Regions from separate parts of the Clostridium sp. JS66 genome, predicted to be linked through region 2. Evidence: riboswitches for the same ligand, from Rfam matches in the RefSeq annotation. Region 2 holds a riboswitch; the other holds the start of a gene.
The links. Region 2 has a riboswitch for cyclic di-GMP ahead of Q6H37_RS19090 (hypothetical protein). Riboswitches for the same ligand answer to the same signal wherever they lie in the genome.

Region 1 (5,895 bases), 2.2 Mb from region 2:
GCATTGATTTTTTTGTAGTAATTTAATTGATTTAATTGATGTATTATAGTTTGGTGAAATGTGTAATTCAGGATTATAGTTTCTGAGCTTACTTAAAAAAGTACTTAAATTTATTTCCATAAAAAAACACCTCTTATAAAAATAATAATCCATTATTAATAAAATTTAAATAGTTAATTTAAAATTGCAATTCTTAACATAAACTTTATACATTAAATATTCATTTTTTAAGGTAAGTATACAAGATTGATTTTAAAAATTAATAGTGTTTATAATAAGTATATGTTAATAGATTATCAGAAAAATTAGATTAATAATATATGCATGATGTTTACTTTTATGTACTTAATTTGAGCATTATGTAAGATGTTTTGGTGACATATTTATGGTAATTTATATATAAGCACAAGGTTATAAGAAAAAGGGTTATCTCAGATTTAATGAGTGATCTTTTAATATCAATGAAAGATTTATTAATATATTATACGAATTGGAGAGGATATTTTATGAGCAAAGAACTTATAGAAGCAATGGCAGAGCTTAATGAAGATAAAGTAATTGCACAAGTAAAAGCTCTTATAAAAAATCATGTGTCTCCCATGGATATTATCGGATATTTACAGAAAGGCATTAGTATAGTTGGAAAGAGATTTGAAGAAAGAATTTACTTTATGTCAGAACTTATTATATCTGGAGAAATATTTAAAGAAGCTTCCGATATATTAGGAGAAACAATTCTTCCAGGGACATCAAAACGTGGAATATTTGTTATAGGAACTATTTATGGAGACATTCATGATATTGGTAAAAATATAGTAAGTATTGTTATGAGTAGTAATGATTTTGAAGTTATAGATTTAGGTGTTGATGTGCCTACGGAAAAATTTATTGAGGCAATTAGAAAATATAGACCTGAAGTAGTTGCTATTTCATGTCTTCTTACTAATGGTTTTGACAATGTAAAGGAGTGTATACAAAGAATTGAACAGGAGGGCCTTAGAGAATATGTAAAGGTATTGATTGGAGGAGGGCCTATGAGTGAAGAAGCTCGTGAATATGTAAAAGCTGATGTAGTTTGCAAAACAGCTCAGGAAACTGTAGAGTATTGCAAAAAAGTATATAATAAAGGTGAAAGAAAAAATTACTTGAGAATTATCAAGTGATTCTTAGAATTTCAATAACAAATAAAAACTGGTGTTATATTATTTATTGCAAAAGTAGAAAAAATCCTATTGAAAATGTATCAAAATAAATTTTAATAATAATTTTTAAAAGTATAATTATTTAATTTTAGGATAGAATATATTTTAAAGTAAATACAATTTATATTGTCATAGGATTTAGTTATAAAATTTATAGTGTAAGTTCTATGCTTTGAGTATGTTGTATTTACCAATGATAATAAATTTACAATAATATGTGGGTTAATTATTTTTAGACAATATTCTGCTAGTATATAATAATTAGTCAAAAATTAGTTAAAACCCAGGTTATTCAGGAGGTATATAGGTATGTCAGATAAGACTTTAGTATGTAAAGATTGTAATTCAGAATTTGTTTTTACAGAAGGAGAGCAAGAATTTTATAAGGAAAAAGGATTCGAAAATGAACCACAAAGATGCCCATCTTGTAGAAAAGCAAGAAAACAGCAAAGAAACAATGATAGAAGATATTAACTTCAGTATAATTTTTTTGTTGTGTTTGTAAGTCCTGAACTTTTAAAGTTTAGGATCTTATTGCAATACTAAAATACTTATTTGCAAAATTTGAAACATAATTGCAAAATAATACATCTAAACCATCGCCTAAATATTCATTTTTAAACACGAATTTATGCATTCCATATATCTTGTTTTTATTTATCTCATATTATGCTGCAATTTAAAAGAGATGATTGACAAAAAAGATTAACGGAAAAGTCATAAATTTTGGTTAAATAATTTAAAGCAACAAATTAAACCCATATAATATTTTTATTGACAATTTTCTAAATACGACATATACTAAATTTGAGATAAGAAGTGTATATAATTGGTATTTAATATATAAATAATTTTATTATGTTGGAAGCGTTGAACTGCATACTTATTTGGGCACTTTGTATGTAGGAAGCAATTAGTGCAACCGGCCAAATGTTGATTTGGCCGGTTTTTTATTATTTTTAGACAATATACTCATTTTACAAAAAATATATTTTAGAATTGTTTCTTAAAAGGATTATAATAGAGTCCATAAGTAAAAATATAGCTTGGTATATTACAATAAAAAAATATTATAAAAATGTTACATTAGTATTATTACAATCAATCAGTTTGCCCAAAATAGTAAAAAGAATTTACAGAAAAAAGCGAACATTCCAAAATTACATTTAGGTATAAATATATTTCAGAAATTAAATAAATTGTTTTATAACTTTCATATAAAAAGTATTTAATTAGCATTAAAATATGTTCAATAATAATGAATAAGTTTGGAAAATATTTAGTACAAATTAATATTACATTAAAATTTCCATTTAAATAAAGTGATATGCATGTTGACAAATTACAATATATAACATATAATTAATAAAAATGACAAATTTGTATCAATTAATATTTGATGCATATAAGTTCCTTTTGTATTGCGATAATCTGTTAAATTTGGAGATGTTGAACTATATACTTATTTGGGCACTTTGTATATAGGGAGTTACTAGTGCAACCGGCCGAATATTTATTTGGTCGGTTTTTTATGGTTAAGATGAGAATAAATATCAAGTAAAATAAAGCTAGTATTTTAATATACTATATATATTAAAAAAATACTAATATTAAAATAAAGGAGGAATAATGAAATATTTGAAAGTAACTAAAATTATTTACAGGAGGGATAATTTAATTGAGTTAAAATTTGACACGATTTTGTATGCTGAAGTAATTAAAAAACTAAAGAAAAGAACATAAATTATCATTGTTAGATGATAGTCTATGTTCTTTCAACAAAGTATTACCATACAGATAAAAGCAGATACAACTATTCTTTGCAATTAAAAATAAAATTCGTATTCTGATTTACCTGATTTGATGGTAAAAATAGTATAATGCAAGTTACTGGAATAACCTGCAATTATATTATAACAAAAATTAATTATTATATATAGTATTTTTTATAATAAAGTTTATTTAAGGAGGCATTTTTTATGATTTGTGCACTTATCATGGCTGGAGGAAAAGGAAAACGTTTTTGGCCGCTCTCTACAGAAAAAAAACCTAAGCAGTTTTTAAAATTGTTAGGTGAAAAAACCATGCTTAGAATTACATTTGAGAGATTGCAAAAATTAATTCCCAATGAAAGGATTTTTGTTGTTACTTCTAAACAATATACTAAATTAGTAAGAGAGGAGATTCCAGAATTATCTTCAAGAAATATAATAGTGGAACCATTAAGTAGAAATACAGCTCCCTGTATAATACTTTCTGCACTTAAAATTAGAAAATATTATAAAGATTCTACATTAGTGGTGTTACCTTCAGATCATCGCATAGAAAATAATGAAGAGTTTATAAATACTTTGGTGGTAGGAGAAAAATTTATAGCAAAAAACAAAGATTCCATTGTTACTATTGGGATTAGACCTAATAGACCAGAAATTGGATATGGATATATAAAATGTGATAGTCACTATGTAAATGTTAACAGTAAAAAGGTTTTTTTAGTTAATAAGTTCATTGAAAAACCTGATTTATGTAAAGCTGAAAAGTATTTGCAAAGTGATGAATATTTATGGAATTGTGGAATATTTATTTGGAAAATTGAAACTATTTTGCAACTAGCTAAAAAATATGCCACGGATATTTGGAGTAAGTTAGTTGAGATTGAAAATTATTGGGATCAAGGTGTGAGTCTAGTTTTAGAAAAAAACTATAGGGAAATAGAAAATATATCTATAGACTATGCGATCATGGAAAATGTAAGAAGCATTTATACTATACCATGCGAATTCCAATGGGATGATTTAGGAAATTGGACAAGTATAGAAAGATATAGAAAAAAGGATAATGAAGGGAATGTAACAAATGAAAATAGTATTGTGTATAAATCCAAAAAGAATATTGTGATAACAAAGAAGAAAGCACTGCTTAATAATGTGGACAACTTAATTGTAGTTGAAACAGAAGATTATATTCTTGTTTCTTCAAAGGAAAAAGAGCAAGAAATAAAAATAGCTAAAAATTTATGCAGTAATTTAGAATAGCATAATTAAATTTGGAAGAATTTAATTATAAATTTATTTAATAATTAGCATGTACCTAAGTATTAGTAAAATTATTTGGTTATTGAAAACCATTTTTGAGTAAGTTCCTATTTAAATACACATGATTTAGAGGTTTTTTACAATGAATGATATGGAAAATAGTTTTAAAATCACATATAGGTTTACTGAACCTAAAAAAAAGGATATGAGGCTTATATTTTTTATTATATTCAGTTGTGAAATAGCTTTAGGCATATACTTTAGTTATTTCAAGGATATAGTATTAAATGATGCTTTAAGCAGAACAGCAAATTCTTTTTATGTTTTATTTGTCAAACCAAGAAGATTTGCGTCAATTGGGCTTGTGTGGAATCCACTCCCAAGTGTATTACAACTACCATTAGTATATTTGGCAAAGTTTTGGAGGCCAATGGTTTCTTCAGGAATAGCAGCTAACATTATTACAGCATTGTTTTCTGCATTAAGTTGCAGCTATATATACAAAATCTTTATTAGACTAAAAGTACCAAAGGTTTACAGCATCATTTTAATAGCTTTATATGTAACTAATCCTTTTATATTTTTTTATGGTTCTAATGGAATGAGTGAAGTTATATTTTTCTTTATGATTATTTACAGTGTCTTGTGTTTAACTTTATGGATCAAAGAAGGATCTGCAAATTATATTGTTAAAATTGCGTTTGCATTGGCTATGGCATTTTTTTGTAGATATGAAGCAGTACCTTTTGCATTAGCAATTGGAGTAGGTGTTGTATTGATCATCTTTTTTAGTAAAAAAGAAAAAAAATTTGTTTTTAATAATAGTTTTAAAGAGAAATATTTTTATGCGGAAAGTAGTTTAGTAATTTTATATACTCCTTTTCTATATTCAATAATGTTGTGGATACTATTCAATTGGATTATAAGTGGAAATGCTTTATATTTTTTAAATTCAGCATACTCTAATTCAGCACAAAGCCAATATGCTGCAACTATTACAAATTCTATAAGTGCCTTAAAATATATTTTAAAAAAATGTGAGCCATTTATGCCATTGTTTATAGGAATTGTAATAATAAGAATTAAAAATAAAAGATTGCTAAGAATTGACTTCCTGATATTACTTTTTATGGTAATGATTATGATAATTTTTCATTTTACAATGCTTATTAAAGGAAATTCTTATGGATGGTTTAGATTTTTTTCTTATTCATTACCTATATGCTTTGCATGGATACCATACGAATTGTCAGAGATAAACAAAAAACATAAAAAATTTGAATTTTCAGTATTAATTGTCTCGTTATTGCTATCATCAATTTTAACAGGAACTGCTTTATTGGATGCTAGTCTTTCGCCAGAAGAGCATAATTTAATTATTACAAATGAGAGTCATAAAGTTGCTGATTATATAAATTCAGATTTAAGTGATGAAATTATATTATCTGATTCATTTTTAACTTCAGGGATATTGGTGAATGTTCAAAATGTAGATAATCTTGTAATAAGTAGTAGTTTAAATTTTAAAGAGGCTGTAAAAAATCCTTGGAAATATGGAGTTACATATATATTGGTTCCAGATAAATCAGGCATTGGTAAATTAGATGCTATTAATACTCAATATCCTGATTTATATAAATATGGCGCAGAGTGGTGTA
Region 2 (5,895 bases):
CCACTTTGAAATGAAGAATAATCTTTATTATATAACATGTTTAAAGCCAGTGAAACTACAGTTTGAGAATCATCTGTAGGTAACCTAGTAAATAAAAATATAATAACTATTTGAATAATAAGTGAAAATATTAATGTTACTGAAATTACAACTTTTTTACTGTACTTATTGAATTTTAAACACAGCTTGTACAGAACTATGCTTAATAAAATTAGCAGTATTATAAGTAAAATAAAAATACCAAGCTTTTGATTTTGTAAAATAGGAGTATCCCCATATACAAAGTAATTATACTGAGCTCTGACAAAAAATGATGATGCTATAAAAAGTGCTATGAAAAAAGTAAATATTAAATATATTGTTTTTTTAATCAATCCTAACATATAAAAAACTCCTCTGCAGTAATTTATTATCCATTAACTATTCTCCTCTATTTAAATTATTTGATAAATCCATTTTAACTTGTTACTTTCACCGTTTCTTAACAAATGTATGAACAATTTATTAAGTTTTTTTATCATAAGAAAGCTCCACACAAAGAATATCCATTCCTATGTGTGGAGCTTTTTTTATTTCTCTAATTTTCTAAAATATCCTGATCTCTAAATAAACTAAAAACTGCTGCATCATAATCGTTCAATCTTTCCGATTTTCTAATTTTTTTTGCATATTTTTCATTATTGGAAAACCTAGGCAGCATATAAAACCATAATTCTTTCATTCTAAACAATACATTTTTATCTCCAAAAAGTACTTCTTTATAATCTTCATAAATTTTATCATGAAAATCTTTTAATAATTTCTTTTCAGGTTTAGTATTATTTTTAATATCACCAATCAATCCAGGATTGGCTAATAATCCCCTGCCAAGCATTAAAGTTTGTACATTAGGAAAATCCTTAGAAAAATTTTCGTAATCTTTAGCTTTAAAAATGTCACCATTATAACAAATAGGATTTTTACTCAAAATCAAAGCCTCTTTGAAAATTTCCATATTAGGCTTATTTTTATAAAAATCTTTCTGAATCCTAGGATGAATGATAAGCTCTTCCATAGGATACTTGTTAAATATCTCAATTAAATTATAAAATTCTTCTGGACTATCCTTTCCTATCCTAGTTTTTATTGAAATTTTTGTTACAGCTTCTGAAAAAATTTCCTCTAGAAATTCATCAAGTTCTTTTGTCTTTGAAAGAAATCCAGATCCTCTATTTTTTGAAACCACAGTTCCAGAAGGACATCCTAAATTTAAGTTAACCTCATTATATCCCAACTGTTTTAATTTCTTTGACATATGTGTAAAATCTTTTGCATCATTCGTCAGTAATTGCGGAATCAAAACTAATCCTTCATTGTTTTCGGGTAAAACATCCCTTAATTCCTTTGTTTTAAAACTTGTACTTTGATTTGCAACAATAAAAGGCGAAAAATATTTGTCTACATTTTTGAAAAAGGTATTATGTGCATTTCTATAAATATAGCCTGTCAAGCCTTCCATAGGTGCGAAATAAAAATTCATATATTTAAAAACTCCTTTATATATCTAGTGTATATTTACAACAAATATTATACTTCATTGTCACTTATCATTTCAAATGTATTTTCCATACAACTCATGTTATACATTTTATTCATCAATACTAGTATTAGTATAATTTATTGAATACTATTGATATTTTTTAGTTACAGTTTAAGTCAATAAATAAGTTTAATATTGAATCTTCCTGGCTTTGTGTTATAGTTTTTGCTGTTACTAAAATATCTAGTTCATTTTTCATATCCCTTTTGGTTGTTATTTCATCATTATAGTATATGTCTATTATTGTTGTTGCTTGGGCTTGAGATATAGTTTTTGATTCTACTAAAGTACCTAATCTAGTTTCAATGCTTTGGGAATAGAAACTATAAGTATAAGGCGTATTGTCATTGGAAGATGCACTAACTGTTGTAGTAACTCCTATAGTTAATAATAATGATCCTGTAATTAATAAAGCTGTAAATATTTTTGTTTTCATTTTTAGTACCTCCTGTATTTTCGAAAAAAATAAAGACCAATAATTAGCTTAAAAGCTATCTATTGGTCGGTTGCACTACTAACTCTAAACTCTCCAAGTGCCCAAATAAAGAGAATTTTTCACAGTTTCCACTTTTTCAATATGTAAATAAAAATTTATATAATAAATTAATCTGTTGCGTATTACTAAATTTTCAACATGTATAGACTAAATTATTATAAATAACCTATCATATTTTTAAGTATTTGTAATTTTTACTTATTATTATATATCTCACATGTCTAATTAATGATATTTTACCATTTTTAAGAAACTTTTTCAACATTTTTTGCATATACCCAAAATATGTCATTCATTTCGTAAAAATGGTTACTTTGTTTCTGCTTTTTTTGCTTATATAAAGAGCCTTGTCCGCAAAATCTATCAATTCATATATGGAATACGTATCCTTTGGAAATTTAGCTGCACCAATACTAACAGTACATCCGTTTAAAGCTGCTTCACTTTTTAATCGAATTTCTTCTGCAATAGACAATAATTTTTCATCTGAAACATTGCGAATTACAACAGCAAATTCATCTCCACCAAAGCGAAATACAGAACGTTCCCCCACAGTAGCTTTCATTATTTCAGCAAGTTTTTTAAGTAAATTATCTCCAGATAAATGTCCTGATGTATCATTCATTTCTTTAAAGTGATCAATATCCAGTAAAAGAACTCCTAAGCTTTCTAAACTATGATTATTTATTTCTTGTTGCACAATACTTAAAATGTTATTAAAGGCACGTCTATTATAAGCTCCTGTCAAAGAATCAATGTCAGCAGCTTCTTCAAGGCCATTATGTGTTTCTTTAAGCATTTCAATTGTATTGTTGTAAACTCTAACCATTTCATGAAATTCTTCTTCATAATTATATGGATCAATCTTTTTGTATTTTCCATCTTTCAAAGCGTTAAATGAAAAGATTAACTGATTTAGCGGCTTACTATATCGTTTTATTGTATATACCCCAAGTAAAATAATCAAAACACTCACTATAACTGACCCCAGGAATGTTTCATAAATTATAATATTTCTACTTGTCATTATGTCAGCAGTAGGAGTAATAACAGTTACATACCAATTTAAATTTAAAACTTTACTAAATCCAACAAACTGATCCTTCCCTGAATAATCTTTCATGATCTTTGAACCTGATTTTCCCTGCAAATTATCAAAGATTACAGATTTCTTACCAATTCGTCCTTTATCAGGATGATAAACAACATAACCATGACTGTCTAAAACAGAAATATAACCTTTTCTTCCAAATTCCTTATTATCAAACATAGATGCTAAAGAAGTTCCTTGTAATCTAACAGTCCCAACAACTACGCCATCAATGCTACCATTTTTCAAAATTGGAACTGATATTACGACTATCTCAGTTCCACCAGTACTTGTGAAAACATCACTAATATAAGTTTTTCCATGAATTGCCTGCTGGAAATAATCTCTGTATGCCAAATTTGAAACACCAAGAGCATGTACATTACCAGACACATGTAAAATATCTCCCCTGGAATTAAGAATTGTTACTACATCTAATTCAGGTACAACTCCATTAAATTTATTAAGAAGTTCCTGATTTTCTCTAATTTGATCATTTGCAGCAATAACCTTTAAAAAATTCTGCACTTTTTTAAAATTTTCCCTAAGCTGCATACTAACATTTTCTGCGGCTTTTTCATTAGTACTCAGTAATAAAGAATTAGTATCAGAAATAAAAAATTTATTAAATACTACAAATTGAACAAAGCAACTTAAAACAATTAAAATACCAAGCAATAATGTAACTTTATATAAAAACTTCATTTGATCAATCCAATCCTTGATTTTTCCACTTAACCTAAATTTAACATTTAGACTCATTATATCATACTGTTCATTACTAATCATAGACCAATTTTTTCCTGTCCTTTAAAATTCATAAAATACCTATTGTTCATTACTTTCTACTTTAAAATATTATCACCAAATAAAAAATGCCACTGATTAAAATAAGCCTCCATTAAGACTTATTTTAATCAGTGGTAAACATGTGTACTGGAATATTATTTATTCGTAAACAAAGCAAACATTTTTAATCAAGCTAAATTCAAATATTAAACCGCAATCTATTTATCTGTATTTAATATCTTTTCATAGCAATAAAATGGTTTTTCCCTTCCTAAAAAGCTCATTTCTCCAATTAAGTCATAATTGCATTTTTTAAATAATGCATTCATTTTCGTGTTTATGGAATAGGTATCTGTTTTTAAATATCTTATATTGTTAGCTAAAGCTAGTTCATCAGCAAATTTCATTAATTCAGTACCAATTCCATTTCTTCTGTAGTTAGGATCAACTGCCATTCTATGAACAATCATACAGTCTTCCTTTAATGACCAGTTTAATCCATCATACTCAGCTGGTTCTATTTTATTAATGCATACGAAGCCAACTAGCTTACCTTCTCTCTCTGCTGCATATAATTCTCCACTTTGGATATCATTAACAAAATCCTTTTCTTGAGGGTAATTTTCATCCCATTGAGTGTTGTTATAAGTTCGCATTTCTGCAATAGTTCCTTTTATAATTTCCATAATATCTTTTATATCTTCCATAACTGCTTTTCTCATTATAGTATCCTCCTCAAAAATTTTTTATTTCTTTCCAGTCATTTTCAATATTTTCTCTCATTTTCTTAATTAATTTACTGACCAATCCCTTTTCTTCTTCACTGAAGTTATTAAGACAAACCTGAATATGTCTATTTTCTTCTTCAATAATAAATGTGTATGTTTTTAATGCTTTTTCCTTTGGATAAAGTCTCCACATCCTCTTGTCAATATCATCTCTTTTTTTGTCTATATATCCTGCCTCAATCAGTTTCTGTATAGCCTTTGTTGTTGTAGTTTTATCTACTTTTAAAAGATTTGATAAGTCAATTTGGTTAATTCCTTGATTTTCACATATCCTTGTTAAAAAAGTAAATTGTCCTTTTTGCAGATTTATCTCTTTAAATTTCAAGTCACTCATGTAATGAATACACCTTGATAAAGTTCCCAGTTCTCTCAATATGTCACTATCTAAGGTTTTGATAAGTCTTCACCTCCTGCAGACTTAGTTGAAAGTTCAACTATGTTAAATTTATAATAGCACATAATAGTTGAACTTTCAACTATTATGTGCTATATTTTTCTGGATATTCTATTTCAAATTCTTTTTTAAAAAATTCAATGTTTCTGCTATTATTTCACGTGTCCTATCATTATCATTAAATAAATCAAATGCGTGCCCACCTGTAGAATGATTACAAATATCAATAGTTAAGTTATTTTTCAAAGCTTTTATAATAAATTTATCAATGGATTCATTAATTATTGAATTATCAAGCCCTGCTCTTGCAATAAACAAAGGAGGAATCTTACTTGAATTTTCATCAATAAGGCTTATTGGTGAATACTTCTTGACATCTTCATCTTGTATATTAAAGTTAAGAAGCTTTCTTACAGATGTAAGATCTCCAAAACCATAATAAGCAATAATGCACTTAATATAGTTAAAATAATCATGCATGCCTTCATATAACCCAAATGGAACACCACCAGAAAAGCTCCAAATAGCAATTTTATCTTTATCTATATTGAGATTATCAGCATTTTCTATTAAGTAATTGACAAGTATATCTATATCATCAATAACTTCTTTAACACTAAAACCATCAGATAAGACTTTATGATTAAAAGTTACTACATTTAATCCACTAGCTGCTATTAATTTTCCATAGGAAATATACTGCCCACTTTCTTTGAAATTTATGGATGCAGCTTCTCCATGTATTAAAATTACTACAGG

Region 1: another riboswitch for cyclic di-GMP. It lies ahead of Q6H37_RS09050 (mannose-1-phosphate guanylyltransferase); the one in region 2 lies ahead of Q6H37_RS19090 (hypothetical protein).

What each region holds. Positions count from the first base shown of each region.
Region 1 covers NZ_CP131467.1:1,921,422-1,927,316, forward strand. Annotated here, with positions in the region: gene Q6H37_RS09035 (PucR family transcriptional regulator) at 1-120, opposite strand, end outside; gene Q6H37_RS09040 (B12-binding domain-containing protein) at 507-1,163, shown strand; gene Q6H37_RS09045 (zinc-ribbon domain-containing protein) at 1,512-1,676, shown strand; cyclic di-GMP riboswitch class II at 2,057-2,138, shown strand; cyclic di-GMP riboswitch class II at 2,636-2,718, shown strand; gene Q6H37_RS09050 (mannose-1-phosphate guanylyltransferase) at 3,182-4,237, shown strand; gene Q6H37_RS09055 (glycosyltransferase family 39 protein) at 4,380-5,895, shown strand, end outside.
Region 2 covers NZ_CP131467.1:4,081,389-4,087,283, forward strand. Annotated here, with positions in the region: gene Q6H37_RS19080 (glycosyltransferase family 39 protein) at 1-383, opposite strand, end outside; gene Q6H37_RS19085 (tRNA-dihydrouridine synthase family protein) at 578-1,519, opposite strand; gene Q6H37_RS19090 (hypothetical protein) at 1,680-2,015, opposite strand; cyclic di-GMP riboswitch class II at 2,071-2,154, opposite strand; gene Q6H37_RS19095 (sensor domain-containing diguanylate cyclase) at 2,368-3,954, opposite strand; gene Q6H37_RS19100 (GNAT family N-acetyltransferase) at 4,173-4,676, opposite strand; gene Q6H37_RS19105 (MarR family winged helix-turn-helix transcriptional regulator) at 4,690-5,076, opposite strand; gene Q6H37_RS19110 (dienelactone hydrolase family protein) at 5,248-5,895, opposite strand, start outside.